Regions from separate parts of the Desmospora activa DSM 45169 genome, predicted to be linked through region 2. Evidence: predicted binding sites of a transcription regulator. Region 2 holds the regulator's gene; each other region holds the start of a gene.

Region 1 (7,473 bases), on a different contig from region 2:
CGAAGTGGGGGCTTGCCTGCGGAAAGGATTGGAACCTTTGTCTCCTGCCCGTAGCGCAGGTATTTTGAATTAAACTACCGCAGTACACAGGAAGGATTAAAACCTTCATCTCGCTGCTTGCCAAACAGGCGCTTTGTTTAAGCTACTATGTACAATCATTTTAACCCATGGTATGATACATTGCAATGCAATTATTATTTTTTTGAATGATAGGTGATCTCATGCCCCATTCGCAAAAACCACCCAAACCAAACAAATGTTATGTATGTAAACAACCCTTGCTGGAAAAACACGCCCATTATCCCCTACTCTGCCTGGAGTGTGGTGATTTTAATGAAAAAAAGCGCTTAGCCCGTCATGATTTACACGGTTATACCGCCCTGGTCACCGGTGGAAGAACCAAGATCGGGTATTATACTGCGTTGCGCCTATTGCGTGACGGTGCCCAGGTGATTATAACCAGCCGTTTTCCTTATACCGCCCTCCATCATTATTTGCAAGAAGCTGACTGTTGTGACTGGCAGGATCGCATCCATATCTATGGTCTGGATTTTCGCCGGATTGAACGAGTAGAAGCGTTTGCTCGTTTTTTGGATAAACAGTTTCCCTCCATCGACATCATTATCAATAACGCGGCTCAAACGGTACGTATGCGGGAAGAAGAATACGTGGCACTCGCTCAAAACGAGCAAAGTTTACAAAATCGATTAGGCAGAAATCACTCCCCACAGCTCAGCAGCCGCGAGATTGCCGTTACTTCTTTTGAACAAACGGATTCACCACCACTACAATTGCAGCCCTTGCAACCCGTTCAGGGTGAAGGCGATGCCATCACTACCACATCAAGGGAGTACCATTCCTGGACTGCCCAGGCTGATCAAATTCCCCTGGTGGAGATGTTGGAAGTACAACTGATTAATGTGACGGCTCCATTTTTGTTAAATACACAATTAAAACCGGCGATGGTGCGAAGTCCCCGCCGCAACCGTTTTATTATCAATGTTTCTTCAATCGAGGGGAAATTTAGTATGAAACGAAAAAATCCCTATCATGTACACACCAACATGGCAAAAGCATCGCTCAATATGATGACGTTAACGATGGCAAAGGAATACAAAAAAGATCGCATCTACATTACCTCAGTCGATCCCGGCTGGGTATCTGATCAAATTCCACAAAAAGCAAACAAGGCCGCCATTCAACTTCCCCTTGATTTTCACGATGCCGCCGCTCGTATCTGCGATCCGATCTATATGAGCAAAGAGGCGGATAAACCGCCTACCGGCTTGTTTTTTAAGGATTATCAGCCGATCGATTGGTAAAACGGAGTGAAGGCTTCTCCGCGCGAAGTTCAATCAATCAGCGAACCATCGACTTAAGTTTCACTTCGCTGCACGATCGGCAGCCTTGTGACCTATAGCAAATTGCTGTTCATTGCCGTCCAAAAGCCCACTGTATCGTAAGCTTTTGGACGGCGGGAATACAAATATACTCCCCCTCTACCTCCAAGTCAGTCGCAACGGAGTGTTGTTCAGTTTCCTTAAAAGGGATCACTGACAATACAGCCTCCATCGAAGGATAAAAAAGGGAATGGAGATACAAACTTTCCCCAACCCCACATCTATTGCTTGTACTCCTATTTCCCAACCCTACCGAGATCGTACCACTACGTGTCCACCATCTTTGCGATAACAACATTCCTTCTCTGCATCCAAAGGCCAAACCACTTCTTGATCATGCAATGACTCCGCTTCTTCCCCCAGAGGTTGGCTCATCTCCACATCCATATTCTCTTCTCCCTGTATCGCCCGCAACGCGATCGCCGTCATCTCACGGTAACCGTTCCGCACTTGATTAACCCAATAATCCATTTCCGCCTGATCTACACTGCGCAGCTGAACTTCCCGCTCTGTCGATTCCGATTGCATCGGGCTCCCTCCTCATACTAACTCCATGGCTATTCTGCTCCAACCACGATCATATTATCCCGCTCTCCTTCCACAGCAAGGTAGTCGCTTAGCTTTTTGATCACATAAAACCTTACAAGTTCAGGACTTTGTCACCCCCTTGAAAGTCAAAGAAGGTCAGGTTATAATGAAAAACAGATAAAGGTCAAATATAGTCAATGTCAAACCTAAACCACAAACAAACTTTTTTTATTAGATATCCATGTTAAAGGAGGTTATCGTCATGCATTGTGAACAATGTCAACAACAACCGGCGACAGTGCAACTGCGTGTGCGTATCAACAACCAGACACGGCAGCTGTACCTATGCCCGAATTGTCATCAACAGTTAAAAAATCAGATTCCCTTCTCCTCCGGTTTTGGCGGACCCTCGATTGCGGATCTGTTTGGTTCCATGTTTAACTCCAACACGGGAGAGGGATTCCAAGCACAAGGGCCACAAACCCAGACCGTTACCACTGGAAGCAGCGGCGGGCTGTTGGACCAATTGGGTAAAAACTTGTCCGACGCTGCTCGTTCCGGACGGATCGACCCCGTAATCGGCCGGGATGCGGAAGTCGCACGGGTGATTGAAACCTTAAACCGGCGTAATAAAAACAACCCTGTCCTCATCGGTGAGCCCGGTGTCGGGAAAACCGCCATCGCCGAAGGGTTGGCGTTAAAAATCGTACAAGGACAAGTACCCCAAAAACTGAAAGGGAAAGAGATCTACCTGTTGGATGTCTCCTCCCTCGTTGCCAATACCGGCATCCGGGGGCAATTTGAAGACCGGATGAAGCAACTCATTCATGAACTGCAACAACGAACCGATGTAATCCTATTTATCGATGAAATCCATCAATTGGTGGGAGCCGGTTCAGCTGAAGGCTCTTCCGATGCCGGTAATATTTTAAAACCAGCGTTGGCCCGGGGTGAGCTGCAAGTGATCGGAGCCACTACACTGAAAGAATATCGTCGCATAGAAAAGGATGCAGCTTTGGAACGCCGTTTCCAGCCGATTATCGTAAAAGAACCGTCCGTAGAAGAAGCAATTCAGATTTTGGCAGGACTACGCAACCATTATGAAGAGTACCACCGCGTACGCTACACCGAGGATGCCGTAAATGCCTGTGTCCATCTGTCCCACCGCTACATCCAGGACCGCCATCTGCCGGATAAAGCGATCGACTTGCTGGATGAAGCCGGCTCCAAGGTAAACCTACTTCATGAAACCAGCGATGATCGCGACCTGCGTGAACAGCTGGCGCGTATCCAAGCGGAAAAAGAAGAGGCAACCCAGCTGGAGGATTATGAGCGTGCCGCCCGTTTGCGTGATGAAGAGCGGAAGCTGGAGCAAACATTAAGGCAAACTACCGCAGAAGCCGCAACAGAAGCGATCGTCGATGTGGGCACTATCCAGCGGCTGGTGGAGGAAAAAACAGGGATTCCCGTGCGCAAACTGCATCAGGACGAACGGGAAAATATGAAGCGCTTGCCGGAGCGTCTCAACACGCAAGTGATCGGGCAACAAGACGCCGTTCGCCAAGTGACTCGCGCCATCCGTCGTAACCGCGCCGGACTGCGTAAAGGAACTCGACCCATCGGCTCCTTTCTATTTGTCGGACCAACCGGGGTTGGGAAAACCGAACTGGCCAAAACGCTGGCACGAGAGTTGTTTGGCACGGAAAAAGCCATGATTCGCCTCGATATGAGCGAATACATGGAGAAACACTCCATCTCCAAACTGATCGGATCTCCTCCGGGCTACGTTGGCCATGAAGAAGCGGGCCAACTGACGGAAAAAGTGCGCCGTCAACCCTACAGCATCGTCCTGCTGGATGAAATCGAAAAAGCACACCCTGATGTACAGCATCTCTTTTTGCAAATCATGGAGGATGGCCGTCTCACGGATAGCCAGGGACGCACCGTCAGCTTTAAGGATACGATCCTAATCATGACCAGTAACGCCGGTATCGGCAAAGCCAAAGCGGCGATCGGCTTCGGCAACGATCCAACAGAAGAGCGGAGGACCGATTGGTTGCAATCCCTATCCGAGTTCTTCCGTCCCGAATTTCTTAATCGCTTTGACGGGATTATCCCCTTCCGCTCCCTTGACCGGGAGGATTTGGTCACCATTGTCGACTTGATGCTGGCGGATGTGTATCAAGCCGCACAAGAACAAGGGCTGACCCTTACCGTTACCACAGCGGCCAAAGCCAAACTGGCGGAACTGGGCCACCATCCCGCCTTTGGCGCCCGCCCCCTTCGCCGCGTCATCGAAGAGAAGGTAGAAGACGGCATCGCCGATCTCATGTTGGAAATAGAGGATGTAAACACGATTAAAGTAGATGTGGAAGATAGTGAGATCATCGTGAAGAGCGTGTAACGATAACCCCCCGCAGCGGATTGATTCCGGGCGGGGGGTTTTATTGCTACTCAAAAGAGTTGACTTTGACCGTATAAATAGAAGTTGAATTGGATAGTGTTCGATGAAGCTGGCTTTGACAGCTCATCATCCGGCTCCACGCGACTTGGCAGGCCTAATATGGGGTTAAAAGAAGCGATAACCGTTTTATGACCCAGGATCATATTTTTCCAGATTCATATCGCGAATGGCATTGATCTCTTTCTCTAAATGATCTTTATTTCTCCTTATCTCTTCTGCCTTTTCTTCAAACCTTTTCTTTCCATGTTTAAAAATCGAACTCCATCGTTGATAGATAAAGGAATTGAGATCAACTGCAATACGGGCGGGTAGATCATGAGTTTCCACCAAATAATTTTTTGCTTCCCTTAAGCGGGCTTCTTCTTGCTTGTATGTGACAGCCAGCTCACCACTAGATGAACAACAGATCGTTTTACGCGCTTCGTCCATCTTATCGTTAAATGAACGCATCATACTCCCGCGAGTATCCCATCCCCATTTCCGCCATGCCTTATATAGACGCAGCTGTTCTCTTGTCCAATATTGTTGTAACTGCTCCTCCGTATTCACCGTCACATATTCACCGCCACCGGAGCGTGCCACTTCTTTTAGTGCTCGCGCGCCAGCGTCGTCCACATCAAATCCAATAATATTGACAACGGCTTTCATATTGGATTGCTGCAATTCTTGTGCGGCTTGAGCCGGGTTGCCGCCACAGGTTTCTTCCCCATCGCTGACGACATATACCACATTGACCGCATCACTGCTCGCTTCCTGCTCCAATGTTTTTTTCGCCGCCTTCATACTTGCCGCTAAAGGAGTCCAGCCCGCGGCTTGAAAGGAGTTGAGGGATTTTGCAAACTTACTTTGATCATATTGAGCCAAGGGATAAACTTCTTCAATTCCTTCACAGGAGAGCGGTTTATCCTTTTCCTGATTGCTGCCTTTGTGTCCGTACACCTGTAGGGATACATTGGTCCCTTCCGGCAGTTGAGAAGCAAAACGGGTCACAGCTCTTTTCGCCAAATCCATCTTCACCCCGCCGTCCACCTTTTCTTTCATACTGCCGCTGGCGTCAAGCAGGATCACCACATTGCGCTCCTGCAATTTGGCTTCTTGTGGCCCTTTCGGCGCTTCCACTTCACGAAAGTTAATATCCGTATCAAATTCATCGATTGTTTTCATGATAGGGCGATAATCTTCCGCCACTAAAAAGACCAAACGATTAAAATACTCCTCCGCCGTTAGATCATCCGGAAATTGATCAATCTCCGCTTTCACTTTTGCCAGATCATAACGATCACCACCGTATTTACCCGGCCCATCCGTCAACATCCCCTTCGCATCCTGTGAAGCAACAAAAGTATCGATCGTCATTTCTTCTTTCTCTTCCGCTTCTGATAACTTCTTTTTTGTATCGGCTTGCGGCTCTGAGGCTCCACTGCTGCATCCGGTCAACACCAGTACAAAAGCCAACCATATGATCCCAAAACGATGCAAATGGCATCACTCCTTCTATATGATAAAAGCGTTGTTCTCTCTTCAATGCGACCAACGGTTTTCGCTAGATTTTGAAACGTTATTTCCTGCGGATACAACACACTTTCCCCCTTGAGCTGAATCCCGGTACTTCCGCAAACTCGTCCCATCTGCGCCGACGGTTATAATCGAACGCAAACGTAGGCGTCGATCCGTTGATTTCAGGGCTAGCACCGTTCTAAGATACAACGAACATAATCAGCGGGCAATGCACCTCCCATGTTCCCTCTGTTTTTCCCACTTATTCCATTTAAATCGCAGAAGTTCTTGATCGATCCCATGTGAGCAAGTCGCAATCATCCTTTCCTGTTGATACCGGGAAGGTTTTAAATCGTTGTTCTCTACTCACTATCTTACATAAAGACATCTAAAAAAGGAATATATATTCTATTTAGCGAAAATATTATATATATTGTTATAGGAGGTATTTATATGGATACCTTACCCACTTGGCTGGAACCGCAGGTAAAAGCCCATATGGAGAAAGCGTTTCCTCGATATTTTGACCACATCGCCAAATGGATGGCTTATCAATTTTTGACAAAAAACAAATATGAAGTGGATCATAATCTTGATCCACCCTGGGATTCCTCTGGACGATTAATCTCAACCAATCAAAACCTGCAAACAGAGGATTATCAAACCTTGGAACAATTTTTAGAGGAATACAACGGAAACTCCCTTCCAAGCTTTGTGAGCGGCTGCGGCTTATCTCACCAGACTTTTGCCGCCGATTTAGAGAGAGAAACCTCCCAGTTTATAGGAGATGAATTATATAACTTGCTTTCGCAGTTAAACCAGCAACAACTTGATGAGATCAAAACTTTTTTGTTGAATAATCCCTATCGAAGCGAAGATCTTGACCTTACAATGCCAGAAAATATTGCATATGAAATATTCATTACCGATACACTTGAATGCTATTGGAATATAATCATCGCCATGCAGGAAAGGATCGCTTTATTTGAGATAGCACTTTTGTACAAGCGAGGGATATCAACTGCAACAGAAAGATTCGCAAAGGAACATGAGGAAAAAAAGCAAAGAAATGAGCAACTAAAAAAACAACACATAAAAGCATCCCAAACATGGAGCAAAATCGAACGATTATATCAAGTTCGCTTTGGGGAAACGCTTCCTTTCTCGATTGAGATGCCCTTTTACAAAACCCAATTCCATCCATGGTTACTATCGCTACAGACGGAAGGAATGGCGGAGACAGAAATCCAAATGACTGCTAAATTCTACTGTCACTCTTTTTCTAATTCAGTCCGCCACCACTTGAGTTCTTTTCGCTTTGATCCCAATCACCGTCCTTAAAAACTCACGCTTGAACCTTCCGCACCAACGGCACCGCCACTTTGTCCAATACGACTTTCAACCCGCGCCAAGCGGCTTGACGGTAGAGGGGAAGATGATCCAGCATAACAGCGGTATATTCGATCGCTGCTTGTGAGCCACGGTTGACTTTAAAGTGACCGGCACCGCCGCTGCGATGCAGATTGAAGTCACGACGTTCGGCTTCCAGAGAAAGAAGAGCCGTCAACAAGCGATACAGGCCTT
Region 2 (7,473 bases):
TTCAGGACGGAAGCTTTTCTTCAGCTCTTCCATCACATTCTGTTTCATCGTCTCATATTCATCAGTGTCCGTCTGACCGGTAGCAAAGCCGAGTCGGGCGTTTTTGCGGATCATATCGGCACCGACGTTGGAGGTCATGATGATCACCGTGTTGCGGAAGTCGACGGTGCGCCCTTTGCCATCGGTGAGACGACCATCTTCCAGCACTTGCAGCATCACATTAAATACTTCGGGATGTGCTTTTTCCACCTCATCGAATAGGACGACGGAGTAAGGTTTGCGACGCACTTTTTCCGTCAGTTGCCCACCTTCATCATAGCCGACATATCCCGGCGGGGCCCCGACCAAACGGGCAGTAGTATGCTTCTCCATATACTCCGACATATCGATGCGAATCATAGCACCTTCATCGCCAAACATCGACTCCGCCAACGCTCGCGCCAGTTCGGTTTTCCCCACGCCGGTAGGGCCAAGGAAAATAAAGGAGCCAATCGGTCGCTTGGGATCTTTTAGACCGGCACGGGCTCGCCGGATCGCCCTGGCGACGGAACGGACGGCTTCATCCTGCCCAATGACCCGCTGGTGCAAGATCTCCTCCATTTTTAGCAGCCGCTCCGATTCCTCTTCAGCCAGCTTTTTCACCGGGATACCGGTCCAGCTGGCTACTACTTCGGCGATATCCTCCCCGGTTACTTGCGAATCCGTCTTGCCTTGATCCGCTTTCCAACGATTGCGGGTGGATTCCAGCTCCTCCCGTAACTTCTGTTCCCGGTCCCGCAGTGAAGCCGCTTTTTCAAACTCCTGGCTCTGCACAGCGGCATCCTTTTCCTTGCGCACTTCTTCCAGCTTCTGTTCCATCTCTTTTAGTTCTGGTGGCACGGTATAGGAGGAGAGGCGCACCTTAGAGGCTGCTTCATCGACCAGATCAATCGCTTTATCCGGCAAAAAGCGCTCGGTGATATACCGGTCCGACAGCTTTACCGCTTGATCAATCGCCTCATCGGTAATCTTCACCCGATGATGCGCTTCATAGCGATCCCGTAATCCCTGCAAAATCTGAAACGCTTCGTCCGCCGACGGCTCTTCCACGGTAATCGGTTGGAAGCGGCGCTCTAAAGCGGCATCCTTCTCGATGTATTTACGATACTCATCCAAGGTGGTGGCACCGATGCACTGTAGGTCACCCCGAGCCAGCGCCGGTTTGAGAATATTGGAGGCATCGATCGCCCCTTCTGCGCCACCGGCTCCGATCAAGGTGTGCAACTCATCGATAAATAGGATGACGTTACCCGCTTGTCGGATCTCATCCATGATCTTTTTCAACCGATCCTCAAATTCACCCCGGTATTTGGTACCGGCGACAACGGTCCCCATATCCAGGGTCATCACCCGTTTGCCTCGCAGGGTTTCCGGCGTTTCCCCGTCGACGATCTTCTGCGCCAAGCCTTCAGCAACTGCTGTTTTCCCGACACCAGGCTCCCCGATCAATACAGGGTTGTTTTTGGTACGCCGGGATAATACCTGGATCACCCGCTCAATCTCCTTACTGCGTCCAATTACGGGATCCAGATTATCCTCCTCGGCGGAGGCAGTCAAATCACGGGCCAGACTGTCCAGTGTCGGTGTATTGGCCCCATTGCCGGCACTCTGATGGGAACTGACCGCTTCCGAACTGCCCAACAATTGTAGTACTTGTTGGCGCGCTTTGTTAAGGCTGACACCCAAGTTGTTGAGGACGCGGGCGGCCACCCCTTCTCCCTCCCGGATTAATCCCAGGAGGATGTGTTCGGTGCCCACATAGGTATGACCCAGTTTACGGGCTTCGTCCATCGATAGCTCAATCACTTTTTTCGCTCGGGGGGTATAGGCGATATCAGCTGTTTGTCCCTGTCCGCGCCCTATCAGGGATTCCACTTCTTTCTGGATCTTTTCCAAACCGAGACCCAATCCCATCAGCGCTTTGGCCGCAATTCCTTCCCCTTCCCGCACCAACCCCAGCAGAATATGTTCGGTGCCGATATTGCCATGCCCTAAGCGGGCTGCTTCTTCCTGGGCCAGCGCCAACACTTTTTGCGCCCGTTCTGTAAATCGTCCAAACATCATGGGTGAATGCACCTCGCTTTTTGGGAAATATTCGTTCTCAGCTTATCGATTAGTAATGGAGTGGGATTTTTGAGTCTGCGTGCTCAATCCTGCTTATGGATATGTTCCCGAATCATCGTCGCCCGCCGGATGTCTCTTTCATCCGAATCCAACCGCATCTGGGCGTGTTGTTGCAAAAATCCGGGTTGTGTCTTTACCATCAATTCATTCATCACATTGGCGGAAACTGCCGACAAGATGCCGAGATCGACACCCAATCTCACGTCGGAGAGTCGTTCCATCGCTTCTTTGGAACTGATCACCCGTGCATGGCCTAAGATCCCCAATGAACGGTGTACCCGATCTTCCAATGGAATCCGGGTCGTTTCCATCAGACGCCGGCGGGCATTTTTTTCATGTTCAATCATCTGGCGGACGACACTCTGCAATTTATCGATGATCTCCTCTTCCGCTTGCCCCAGAGTGACCTGATTGGATACCTGGTACAGGTTGCCCAATGCTTCCGAACCTTCGCCGTAAATCCCTCGCACCGCCAGACCTACCTGCGTAATCGCCGGAAACAGGCGATTGCGCTGCTGTGTCATCGCCAACGCCGGCAAATGGACCATTACCGACGCCCGAATCCCGGTACCTACATTCGTGGGGCAGCTGGTAAGAAAGCCGCTTTTTTCATTAAAAGCATAAGAAAGCGTGTTTTCAAACCAATCATCCAACTCATTGGCCAAGCGCCATGCTTCAAAAGGTTGAAATCCAGGAAACAGACATTGAATCCGGATGTGATCTTCTTCATTGATCATGATGCTGACTGCTTCGTTCGCAGAGAGGACCACCGCTCCACAGCGCGATTCTTCCGCCAGATGGGGACTGATGAGATGTTTCTCCACCAACACGCGCTTTTCCAGATCGGATAAATCATCCATCCGTAAGAGCTCCGCTTTTCGCAGAATGGGATGAACCGGCTCCTGGCGCAGCGCTTCCTCTACTTTTCGCACCACTTCTGCAGACTGACTGGAAGTAGCCAACATCGGAAACGGAAGGCCAGACAAATTGCGGGCAACCCGCACGCGGCTGGAGATAACAATATCCGACTGCGGACCTTCGCCGCGCATCCATTCGCTCAATGCGTGTTGGGTAAACCGTCGGAGTGACATGCCAGCTTCTTCCCCCTACCCTTGCAATTTTTCCTGAAGCGAGCGAATATGATCTCGCAACCGTGCCGCCTCTTCAAATTCTTCATTTTGTATTCGTTTGGATAACTCACCCCGCAACTGTTCAATTTCGCGGCGCAGTTTCAACTTTCCTCCGGTGCGCTGCGGCACCTTCCCCCGATGGGAAGTATTGCCGTGCACCCGCCGAAACAAGGGTTCCAAACGTTCGCCAAAAGCTTGGTAGCAATTACTACAGCCAAATCGTCCAATTTTGCTAAACTGATTGTATGTCAGACCGCAGGTGGGACAGCGCAAGACAGAAGGAGCTTCTGTTTGGCCCCGCGGTTTCCCTTCAGCGACAGAAGGCTCCATATTGAGCAATCCGGACAATAAATGATGAATCGAAAATCCACCGTCAAAGCCCGGCATCTGTTCGCCTTTGTCGCGGGCACAACTATCGCACAGATGAAACTCCGTCTTTTCCCCATTGATAATTTTGGTGTAGTGGAGGGTAGCGGGACGCTTTCCGCATTCCTGGCACTGCATCGGAAGTCACTCTCCTTTGTTGGCGAATAGCGTGGTCACGATGGAACGCAACATGCGCGCCCGTATATGGTCTCGCACCGATACCGGCAAATCCAGTACCTCGCGCGAAACCAACTTTTTCACCATATACGCTTCTCGCACCGTCATCCAATCTTCCTCCCGCAGACGTGTAATCAAATCTTCGGCGGCAGACTGGCTCAATTGGTTGCCGATCATGCGGAGGAGTACATCATAATGCGCTTTGGGAGTAGCAAAACGAACCTTTCGGATGCGGATATAACCGCCACCGCCCCGTTTGCTTTCCACTAGATACCCTTTTTCCACTGTAAAGCGGGTGCTAATCACATAGTTAATCTGGGAAGGGACGCACTGAAACAAGTCCGCCAACTCACTCCGTTTCACTTGGATCGTGCCGGAGGGAGCCTCCCGTAATGTTTTAATTAAATATCCTTCGATGATGTCTGAGATACTCGACATCGGAGAACCTCCCGCTGACTTTGACTAACTTTGACCTTGTGATTTCATTATAGCGAACCTTCCGCTGCTTGCCAAGAGAAAACCGATCTGGTAATCATTTTAACCGCCTACATTTGTTTCATACGAGTGTATGGAGCGAAAAGGCGGGATTCCCTGTTGCGAAAGCGAAGATGCGATGGGTGTCACATTTATGAAAAACGGCCAAACCCCCGGGTGTGGTACGAACTTTTGCTGTAATATGCGATGCTTATCAATCGACATGGACACTTTTTACACCGGATACCCCCCGCACCGCTTCAATCATTTCCGGAATCTGTTTGTCCGGCGGAAAGCGTAGTGTAAAAATAATTTCCACCTCTGACTCTCCACCTTCATCCACCTGTACTTGCCGAATAGAGATTTCCATCTGACCCATCGCCGTCGCCAATTCTCCCAGTAAACCCGGCTGATCCACAGCCTGAATTCGTACCACTTTTAGTCGACGGCGGTGAAAGAGAATGCCTTCCGCCCGGTTTAATAACTCCAAACTGATCAAAGCGATTACCGTGGTCAACGCTGCTTCAAAATGAAGTCCACACCCCACCGCCAACCCGATTCCCGCTACCACCCACAGTGATGCGGCAGTCGTAAGTCCGCTAACGGTATATCCCTGGCGCAGAATCGTTCCCGCTCCCAAAAAGCCGATTCCGCTCACCACCTGTGCTGCAATTCGATCTGGAGAAAAGCGTACCTGGGATTCCGCCATAAACGGAGCAAAGCCATAAATGGAGATCAACATGATTAAAGTCGATCCCACACAAACCAGAATATGCGTACGAAATCCGGCTGGATGGTTGTTTCGCTCCCGTTCCCACCCGATCAAACCGCCTAGAGCAGTTGCGATCAGTAACCGAATCGACGTCTCTCCATAGGAGATCACCCAAATGCTGTCTTCCATCTCATCCATCCCTTCACGCTTTTGCTTATATGAACAGGTTAGTTGATTATCTGAAAATATTCATATGTACCCACCGGTTTTCCATATCATTTGCCCTCACGAAAAAAAGAAAACACCTTTTCAGGAAACCATATCCTGAAAAGGTGTCCATTCATCCGTTTACCAACAAACCAAAGCAAAGATGGTGGCGATCACCAGCAAGAATATCAGCAAACGTCTCAATCCAAAGAAACTACCACTCATATCGGTCCCTCCCTAATCAAGGCTTGCTTTATACTATGTTGGTGTGCCAGTTTAGGAAAGTGATAGACAACCAATTCTCTCAATTTATTTTACAATTTTTGTTCCCACCGCAGATATTGCGACCATTCACGCATCAGTTGGTAGAGCGCGGAGCGGGTTTCAAATTCCTCTCGGGAGGCAGGTAGCGCATCATTGCGAAAACGTTCATATAAGAGCGCCAGCTCTTCCATCGAGTGAAGTTCCCGATCGGGCTTGGTGCTGTGATTGCGCCCTTTTATCCAATTTTCCAACAGCTGTGCAATCGGTGCTCCATGCGGATCCCGCCCTCGCAACGATCGAAGCAACGGCTCCATCCGTTCCAACCCGTAAAACTGCTGTGTACGCACATCCAGATAATGTTGAAACGATCCCTCGCCTCGAAACAGATGATTCTCCACATCGGAACGCCCCAGTCGTTCCGCCTGTTGCAACATCTCTTTCAAACGATCCAACTCTTGCTCATATCCACTGCTTTCCCCTTCGCGTATGCCTTGTGCCACCAACAGCAGCGTCTTCGTCAGTGCTTGATCGATCTCTTTTTTCATGCGATTCATTCGCTTTTGCAAATTGGGCATGTGCAAATTGAGGATTAAGGCCGTCACTACACCGATCAGGATTAAAATCATCTCATTGAAGAAGAAGGACCAAGTCCATTGTTCATATAAAAATACGTGAAAAACGACAACGGCACTGATCACAAGACCTTCCTGCACATTGAGGCGGGTAGCCAACGGGATGACCGCCAGAAAAAAGAGAATCACCGCAGGTATGTTGTAACCGACGAGGGTAAAGACCAACCCACTGACCAACATAGCCAACAATCCGCATAGAAGGCGTGACAGCGCGGTATTGATGGAACGTTTAATAGTCGGTTGGATACACAACATGGTGATGACGCCCGCCATCGTGTACGATTCCAATCCCAGTTCCCGCGCTATCCACACGGAAAAGCCGACTCCCACCGCCGTCTTTATCGTTCGGTATCCAATTTTAAATCGAAGCTCCCGTTTTTTTCCCAGAACGGTTCCCTCCATGGTTGATCGATGTCAAATGCGATTAATATAGCTTAACCCTCCTGCCGATCCTGTCTCTTCATTATAACCCCTTTTTCTTCATACCCTCAAAATGGTTCGACCAAAATAGAGAGGAATTCGACATCCAATTCCACTCTAGCGAAGGCAACTAGTGATGATCCGGATCTTAAACCAGAAAAATTGAACCAAACTTTACGGGATCTATATCGATTGTTTACGTATCGCTGTTAAAATCAAATTAATAACTACTCAAGGGAGTTGATTTCTTCCATGTGGAAAAAATGGACAAGCATCACACTGGCGATCGCATTGCTCGTTTCTGTGTTCGCCGTTTCCCTTTCTGGTGATGCGGAAGCGGTAAAGCAAAAACCGGCAAAAGGTGCGGTTAAAAACGTCATCTTCATGATCCCTGACGGTTTTAACGCTTCTTATGCCACCAATTACCGCTGGTTCAAAGGTTCTGACGCCGTGTGGGACGACATGCTTGTCGGCATGATGAAAACTTATTCCAACGATACGAAAGTGACGGATTCCGCCGCTGCCGGGACGGCGATGGCTACCGGCGTGAAGACCGACAACGGCAAAATCAGCGTAGATCCTGAAGGCAATGAACTAAAAACGATCTTGGAAGCTGCAGTTGAAGTAGACAAATCGACCGGACTGGTTGCCACTTCTACCATCACTCATGCTACTCCGGCGGTATTCGCATCCCATGTGGCCTCCCGTGCCGACGAAGCGGATATTGCACCGCAAATGCTGGAGCGGGTGGACGTGATGTTGGGTGGAGGCAAGCAATATTTCCAACCTGAATCCAAAGGCGGCAAGCAAAAAGAAGACTTAATCGCAACCGCACAAGAAGACGGTTATCAACTGCTTGAGGATAAAGATCAACTGAAAAAAGCGAAATCCGACAAATTGTTAGGTCTGTTTGCTGATGATGCAATGG
Region 3 (7,473 bases), on a different contig from region 2:
CCCATCAATCGCTGTTTCAGTTCGAAGACGTGCGCATTATGAAGGATATGCGCAATTCGGTTAATCGTCTGGTCAATTGTGAAACCGCCAATTTAAATAAAACGATCCAGGCGGCGATGCGGCAAGTGGAAAATATCCGCTTGATTGAGCGGGAAATCGGATTGGAGCAATTGCCGAACCGGTTACGGGAAGTGGCGGAAGCGCGACTGCGGTATCCCGATGTTTCCCTGACAGAGCTGGGGCAGCTTCTTCCAACCAAAAAAGTGGGAAAGTCGGCTATTAACCACCGGCTGCGCAAACTGGATGAGATGGCGTCCAAGCTGAAAGCCAACACATGTTAACACACTTGGCTTGTCCAAGTTTCCATAAAAATTAATATTATGATCTGGAGGGATCGATATGGCAGAAAAACAGGTGACGGTCAATTTGAAAGCGGGTTTGCATGCGCGCCCCGCTGCTTTGTTTGTGCAGGAAGCCAATAAATTCTCCGCAGAAGTTTTTGTTAGCAAAGAGAATAAAAAAGTGAATGCCAAAAGCATTATGGGAATCATGAGTTTGGCCGTTGCCAAAGGAACAGAAATCGTCATCTCCGCTGAAGGCGATGATGCGGCCAATGCGGTAGAAGCCTTGGCGGCGATCGTTTCCAAAGAAGAAGTATAAATGAGCAAAAACCGTGTCCATAAGGGCGCGGTTTTTTTAGTTAAGAGGCATTGTCCTCTCCTTTTTTTCTTTAGTGCAAACGTTTAAAATAGGGGAGAGTTTGGGTTCAACAATCAATAGAGGAGAGTGTCAATTGGATATCAGAGTGGGTGATTTGCCGGGAATCGGCAAAAAAGTCTCTTTTATCACTGCCGAGGATCAAAAAATCGTGCTTGTGATTCATCACACCGGTAAGCGTGAACTGTATTTCTTTGCGGATTTGGATGAAGAAGATCCAGAGTTCACCATGGACTTAACGGGAGAAGAGACACGCCAATTGGGCGCCCAACTGTTGGGAGCTGCTTACCAGACGGTGGATATGGATCGGATGAAACTGTTCCGCAAAAAAATGGTGCTGGAATGGGTGACACTGTCGCCGGTGTCTCCCTTTAGTGGGAAAACAATTGCCGAGGGGCAAATTCGCAAACGGACAGGTGTAACGATCTTAGGCATCATCCGCGGAGAGGATACCATTGTCAGCCCACCAGCAGATACCGAGCTTCGTGCCGGAGATACGCTGATGGTGGCGGGTGCCAACGAACAAGTGGTTTCCTTTGAGGCTTTCTGCCGCGGAGAGGAGGAATAACTCCTTGCAATTGGACATGCCTTTTATATTGGGAGCGGGATTGATTTTATGCGCCTTGTTTATCCTGGGCTATGTAGGGTCAAAGCTGAGGCTTCCCGGGATCGTACTCTATCTGCTGTTGGGTATTGCACTGGCCGGTATGCTTGCAGGGAATAAAGAGTTGGCGCTGGCCGGTGAGATTGGTATTATTCTTCTCTTTTTTGTTTTAGGGATGGAATTCCCGATGCAGCGATTGGCCAATATTGCGATCAAAGTATGGCCAGCGGGATTATTGGATCTTTTCCTAAACTGTGGTATTACGATTGTGATCGTCTATCTGATGGGCATGGATTTGATCTCGTCGCTGCTTCTTGGCGGTGTCGTCTATGCCACCAGTTCCTCCATCACCGCTAAACTGTTGGAGGGAATGAAGCGGTTTGCCAACGATGATTCGGAGTTTATGTTGGCGCTGCTGATTTTTGAAGATATTGTCGCTCCCATTTTAATCGTCATCTTGGTAGGGATGATGACAACCGGCGGTTTGAGCGGTGGTGATTTTGGATATTTATTCCTTAAGGTGGGCTTGTTGTTTGTAGTGGCGATTCTACTGGGGCGGTTTTTGTTTTCCCGTTTGGGAGGCTTTGTGGAACGGTATATCGGCCAAGATTTCTTCATCTTGTTGATGGTGGGGATCTCCTTGGCTTATGGCGGTCTGGCCTTGTATTTGGACCTGTCCGAAGTACTCGGGGCATTTTTGGCGGGAATCATGTTGGCGGAAACACGCAAAACAGAGGAATTGGAGCATATGATGATTCCAATCCGGGATTTGTTTTTACCGCTATTCTTCGTGTATTTTGGATCAAAGCTGGATATTTTTGAAGGCATTCCAATGGTAGGGCTGTTAGTGGTGCTGTTGTTGTGGTCCATTATCGGCAAAATCTTAACAGGGGTGATCGGGGGAAAGCTATATGGCTTAACCACCCGTCAATCGGTACGCGCAGGTCTCTCTTTTACCCAACGGGGTGAGTTTTCGATTATTATCGCCGCCTTGGCTACTGGTTCGCTGCAACTGTTTAGCGGGATGTTTATTCTGTTTTCTGCTGTGGTAGGGATGGTGCTGTTTCTGACTGCTCCACGCATTACCAAGGCTTTATTTGGCAAAAAGAAAAAAATGGCCCGAACTTGACGGATATCAAGCAGACTCCAGTATCCACCCATCACGAGGTGGATACTGGTTTTAAAACATGGACGAGAGCAAACTGTGGGAGAAAGGAGGAATCATCATGCTGACGAGAAAACAGTTGTGGATAGTGCTTTTATTGGTTATGGTAGTACTCCCCGGCTGTAGTTTTTCTGAGTTAATCCTTCCCGAGATCGATTGGGAAGAGACGGAGAAAAGCATGGAAGAATATCTGCACGATAAATACAATCAAGAGTTTGAAGTGACGGAACTAAAGCGAGGGTGTACGGGATTTGGTGCCAGCTGTTCCAAGCGTGTGGATGCCGTCGCTTTTGCCAAAGAGGAACCTACCGTTACATTTGAGGTTTCCTACGACGTTGAGACCAAAGAATGTGAAGACAATTACCGTCCTTAATGTCGCAGATTAAGGGATCTTTCTGTGAGTGTGATGGCCGCTTCCTGCCGTTGAAATGGCCGTATATATGCGGAAAAGACAGGCCTAGTAAGGCCTGTCTGGGTGGATGGGCGTAAATTTTTCGGTAGAAATTTGAGTGTTTACGTGTCTTAATGATTGAATCAAGGGTTTGAAGCGGCATGACGCCCGCCGATCTCTCCTCTCCCTTTCCCGAAAATGGATGTGATTAGGACAGGTCTTGGCGAGGGCTACGAAATCCTAAGAGCGCACAGCCCACCAACATGAGATGACCGCCCCATGCAAACCAGCTCAGAGAGCTGATGGATGTTTCCGGCATTGGGCCACCTTGTTGAACGGTGGTGCCACTCATCATATTGCTTAGGATTCCCGATTCTTCCAATTCAGAATCTTCGTCTCCCGGCGCTGTATCCTTTGATCCAGTTGAGTGGGATTCCGTCGTATCAACCTCTACGGCATCCGTCTCATCCAGATTACCGCCACCAAGCCCGCAGTCTTTCAATACAACCGGTTCACTCGCATCATCAGCCGCGTTCGCTTTAAATTCAAAGCAAGTATTCAGGTCAACGGGTGTCTTACCGTCTTTACCGTAAAAAACGGCAATAACCTGATAGTTGCGACCTTCCACCAAGTCATCGTACTGGGTGGTGAACTGATCGAGGCTTGTCCCTTCCGGGGAAGCTTGTTCATCACTTCCGTTCAGGGTGACGACCCAATTGCCTGTCGGTTGCTCTGCTTGGGGCAGGGTTACTTCGATGATGTGTTTACCGTCTTGCGTGGAATAAGTACCTTCAAGGGAAAGGGAATCAGAATCTGAAGTTTCGGCGAAGGCGATCGGGCTTGCCGCAAAAGTCAGCAGGCAGATGAGAGCGGTCCAAACGGCAGTTCTCAATGAAATGATCCTCCTCCGCTCGCCCATCATACCCGTTAACAGCGTATCATAATCGGGGCAATCTGACAATGTGAGTTGAGGATGAAATATCAGCAGTGGAAGAGGATTGGCGTCGGTAATTGGCGAATAAACTATAGCTTCCTGGAGCAAAGGGGCGGCAGCTCCGTATGAAGAGAATATCGGGTACCATCAAAGGAGAGAGTAGCGTGGAAAACAATATGCCCAAGGAGCGCAGCGCCCTTCCCTGGCTGATTGGTTGCGGCGGATTTGTCCTATTGTTGTGTGTCGTTTCCGTTGTGCTGTTTGTGATGTACTTTTCCGTTATCACGGATTCATTTAGCCAATCATTTCAGGATTTTGATGCGATGGTGGATGAGGATTGGGGCGGCGACTGGGGGGTGTTGGCTCCCAATGAGATGAGCGATGACGCGTTGGCCTTTGTCGAAGACGAAGGATTGGTACAGGATGGGGAGACGCTTTTAGCTTATTACGATAAATATGAGGATCGATCAGAAGTGGCGGTGTTGACCGAACAAGCTCTTCGTTACCAGCGACAGGGGCGCATAACGGACGTTCCCCTGGAAAAAGTGAATAAAATCAAACACCACGAGCGGGAAGATTGGGGTGAAATCGTCGATGTGATTTTGATCCAGTATGACGGCGGTCAGCAGATGAAGGTGGAGATTCTGGAGTCCGAGGGCGGTGTCACGTTTCATAAAATGTTGACGGATGCCTGGAAAGAAGCGAAAGGGCAAAAGTAGAGTTTGATCACTCCTTTATTTTTATTAAAAAAGCCCTTCATTTATGAAGGGCTAGACTAGCTTGTATGTGAGTGCAGTAGATACACTTTTCTTTTGTAGTCAAAAAGTTGTTCCTAACTCACTTTCCTTGATGGAGCACGATATTGTCGATTAAACCGTAATCCTTCGCTTGTTCCGCGGTCATAAAATGGTCGCGATCCGTGTCCTGTTGAATTTTTTTCAGCGGCTGACCAGTCTGGTCCGACAGCAGTTGGTTTAAACGGTCCCGCATACGCAGAATTCGTTTGGCACTGATTTCGATGTCGGTCGCTTGTCCCTGTGCTCCACCTAAGGGTTGATGGATCATAACTTCGCTGTTGGGCAAGGCTAGCCGTTTTCCCTTTGTGCCGGAAGAGAGGAGAAAGGCACCCATGGAAGCGGCCATTCCGATGCAGATCGTCTGGATGTCACACTTGACGTGTTGCATCGTATCATAGATGGCGAATCCGGCTGAGATGGAACCGCCGGGAGAGTTGATATACAGCTGAATGTCTTTATTGGGGTCTTCCGTTTGCAAAAATAGAAGTTGAGCGACGATGGTGTTGGCAACGACATCATTGATCTCACTGCCGAGGAAAATAATACGATCTTTTAACAAACGGGAATAGATGTCATAGGAACGTTCACCGCGATTGGTCTGTTCAACCACATAGGGAATTAAATTCATTTTTGGCTCCTCCTCGATCAGGTGGACTCTTCATTATCCAATTCCATCATAACCCAAATGGTCAGCAAAGGTCAAGATAGGTCAGGATGAATAGCAAATAAAAAACATGACAACCAGTTGGCTGTCATGTTTTCCTTGGTGCGCCTACCAGGATTCGAACCTGGGCACCTGGTTCCGGAGACCAGTGCTCTATCCCCTGAGCTATAGGCGCTTGTTGTGTATCTGGAGACAAAGACTAGTATATCGAATTTCACCGTGAAATGCAAGGATGTTTTTGGCGCAATCCCTGGAAAAAATGACAACCATCAGCTATATTGTGTACGTTACAAGATACCCCACTCGGATATGGGTTTATGCTAAAATAAAAAAGGAGGGCGCTCGTATCATGCACCGAATGGACTCCTACTTAAACTGTTTAGCCTGTTCAAGATTCCTTGTCTATTTCTTCCCTTCCAACTTAATCCCTAATCATCTCCCAAAAAGAAAAAGCGGTTTGAGGCTGCTGACAAACTGAAGGGAAGACGAAAATCGGGACCCGGGTCCACTTTGTCATCCATCTGATTTTATGGCTGATATCGGCGGCATCAAATGGAACCGACGACACATATAATGGATCACGCGGAGGTGACGGAACAATGGCATTATCGATGGGCTTTGGCTTAATTCAAGACCAGCGGATGAAACTAGCAATGACACCAGAGTTACGTCAGGCAATCCAAGTGTTGCAGTATTCCGCCACCGAATTGGTTCAATTTTTACAGGAACAAGCCTTGGAAAATCCCGTTTTGGAAGTGGAGGGAGGCGGTGGAGAGGAGATACTAGCTTGGACCGATTATTGGCGAAGTGGAACGGTCTCCAGAGCACCTATTCGGCGGGATGATGAGGATCGTCAATGGGAAGCCCCGGCGAGAGAGGAAACACTGGCGGAAGGTTTGGAAAGTCAGCTCCGGCTCATGAACGTAGATCAACAAACGGAGCGTATTGTTTCCTATTTGATCGGCAATTTGGATGAACACGGTTATTTGGGGTTGGATGCCGTACAAATATGTAAGCGCTTTAATGTCGGGATTGACCAGTTTCAAGCCTGTTTAGGCGTGTTGCAATCGATGGATCCTGCCGGTGTGGGAGCGCGGTCGCTGTCGGAATGTCTACGCCTACAATTGCTTCGAAAACCGGACCCTGATCCCATTGCTTTAACCATAACGGAGAATCATTTACAGGATATTGCTGCCGGTAGGCACCGACAGGTGGCGAAAGTAATCGGATGTGATCTGGTGTCGGTTCAACAAGCCGCCGATTGCATTAAAACTTTGGATCCCCGTCCCGGACTCGCCTTTGGAGGCGTTGATTCCCATTATATCCGGCCGGATGTGATTGTAGAGGCTGTAAACGGTTCGTATCGGGTGACGGTAAATGAAGGGGGCATGCCCCGCCTAGGTATCAATACGCATTATGAACATTTTTTGCGGCGACAGGATGAAGAAGCGCAGCAAGCTTTACCTTATATCAAGCGTCAGTGGCAAGCGGCTTTATGGTTGGTAAAAAGCGTGGAGCAACGACGGCAAACCCTGCGTCGGGTGGCGCAAACGATTGTGGATGAGCAACAGGAATTTTTTAATCACGGGATTTCCCGCCTAAAGCCGCTCACATTGAGACAAATCGCCGATTTCCTCGGTTTGCACGAATCGACGGTAAGTCGAGCGACTCAGCAGAAATATATGCAAACCCCCCGCGGCTTACTCCCTTTTCGTTATTTTTTTCCATCAGGGGTATCTACGGCACAAGGGACGAATGTTTCCGCTCAAAGTGTTAAAGATAACATTGCACGTATGATTGAGAGGGAACGGAAAATACAACCTTTTTCCGATCAACAGATCGCCGATGTGCTTCAAGGCGAAGGTGTGCGCATTTCACGGCGAACGGTGGCAAAGTACAGAGAAGAGTTGGGGTTTCCCTCCTCCCAAGTCCGCCGTCGCTATTCCGATTAGAGTAAAAGAAGATATCAGAGGCTGCTGACAAACTGAAGGGAAGACAAAAATCGAGCCTTGAGCCCACTTTGTCGTCAATCTGATATCTGCTTCTTGTCAAACAGAATTTGATTCGCTACAATCAAGGTGGAAGTGAGCTTCCTCTTTTTTTGGTCTGTATGGGACGTATTTTGCTACATGGGACATTTTTAGTCCCGGGGGATAACATGAAAAAGATATTAGAGATGCAAAGTCAACTCCTTCCCGATC

What was found. Region 2 encodes CtsR, which represses protease genes until heat stress. Its sites were predicted from a motif close to ATGGTCAATAAAGGTCAAACA; they were not measured.
Region 1: a site for CtsR is predicted at 2,071-2,091, ahead of C8J48_RS12105 (ATP-dependent Clp protease ATP-binding subunit). Genes of this name have one in related genera too.
Region 3: a site for CtsR is predicted at 5,294-5,314, ahead of clpP (ATP-dependent Clp endopeptidase proteolytic subunit ClpP). Genes of this name have one in related genera too.

The regions. Positions count from the first base shown of each region.
Region 1 is NZ_PZZP01000001.1:2,515,107-2,522,579, forward strand. Features, by position in the region: tRNA gene C8J48_RS18780 (tRNA-Ala) at 82-153, opposite strand; gene C8J48_RS12095 (SDR family NAD(P)-dependent oxidoreductase) at 222-1,322, shown strand; gene C8J48_RS12100 (hypothetical protein) at 1,650-1,928, opposite strand; gene C8J48_RS12105 (ATP-dependent Clp protease ATP-binding subunit) at 2,191-4,332, shown strand; gene C8J48_RS12110 (VWA domain-containing protein) at 4,519-5,871, opposite strand; gene C8J48_RS12115 (hypothetical protein) at 6,343-7,230, shown strand; gene C8J48_RS12120 (hypothetical protein) at 7,235-7,473, opposite strand, start outside.
Region 2 is NZ_PZZP01000003.1:78,102-85,574, forward strand. Features, by position in the region: gene C8J48_RS16490 (ATP-dependent Clp protease ATP-binding subunit) at 1-2,103, opposite strand, end outside; gene mcsB (protein-arginine kinase McsB) at 2,187-3,254, opposite strand; gene mcsA (protein-arginine kinase activator protein McsA) at 3,270-3,797, opposite strand; gene C8J48_RS16505 (CtsR family transcriptional regulator) at 3,804-4,274, opposite strand; gene C8J48_RS16510 (MgtC/SapB family protein) at 4,525-5,211, opposite strand; gene C8J48_RS16515 (aromatic acid exporter family protein) at 5,544-6,527, opposite strand; gene C8J48_RS16520 (alkaline phosphatase) at 6,798-7,473, shown strand, end outside.
Region 3 is NZ_PZZP01000002.1:228,767-236,239, reverse strand. Features, by position in the region: gene whiA (DNA-binding protein WhiA) at 1-341, shown strand, start outside; gene C8J48_RS14410 (HPr family phosphocarrier protein) at 400-660, shown strand; gene C8J48_RS14405 (cation:proton antiporter regulatory subunit) at 794-1,285, shown strand; gene C8J48_RS14400 (cation:proton antiporter) at 1,290-2,450, shown strand; gene C8J48_RS14395 (hypothetical protein) at 2,548-2,859, shown strand; gene C8J48_RS14390 (hypothetical protein) at 3,086-3,769, opposite strand; gene C8J48_RS14385 (hypothetical protein) at 3,937-4,530, shown strand; gene clpP (ATP-dependent Clp endopeptidase proteolytic subunit ClpP) at 4,649-5,236, opposite strand; tRNA gene C8J48_RS14375 (tRNA-Arg) at 5,373-5,447, opposite strand; gene rpoN (RNA polymerase factor sigma-54) at 5,872-7,224, shown strand; gene C8J48_RS14365 (sugar-binding transcriptional regulator) at 7,431-7,473, shown strand, end outside.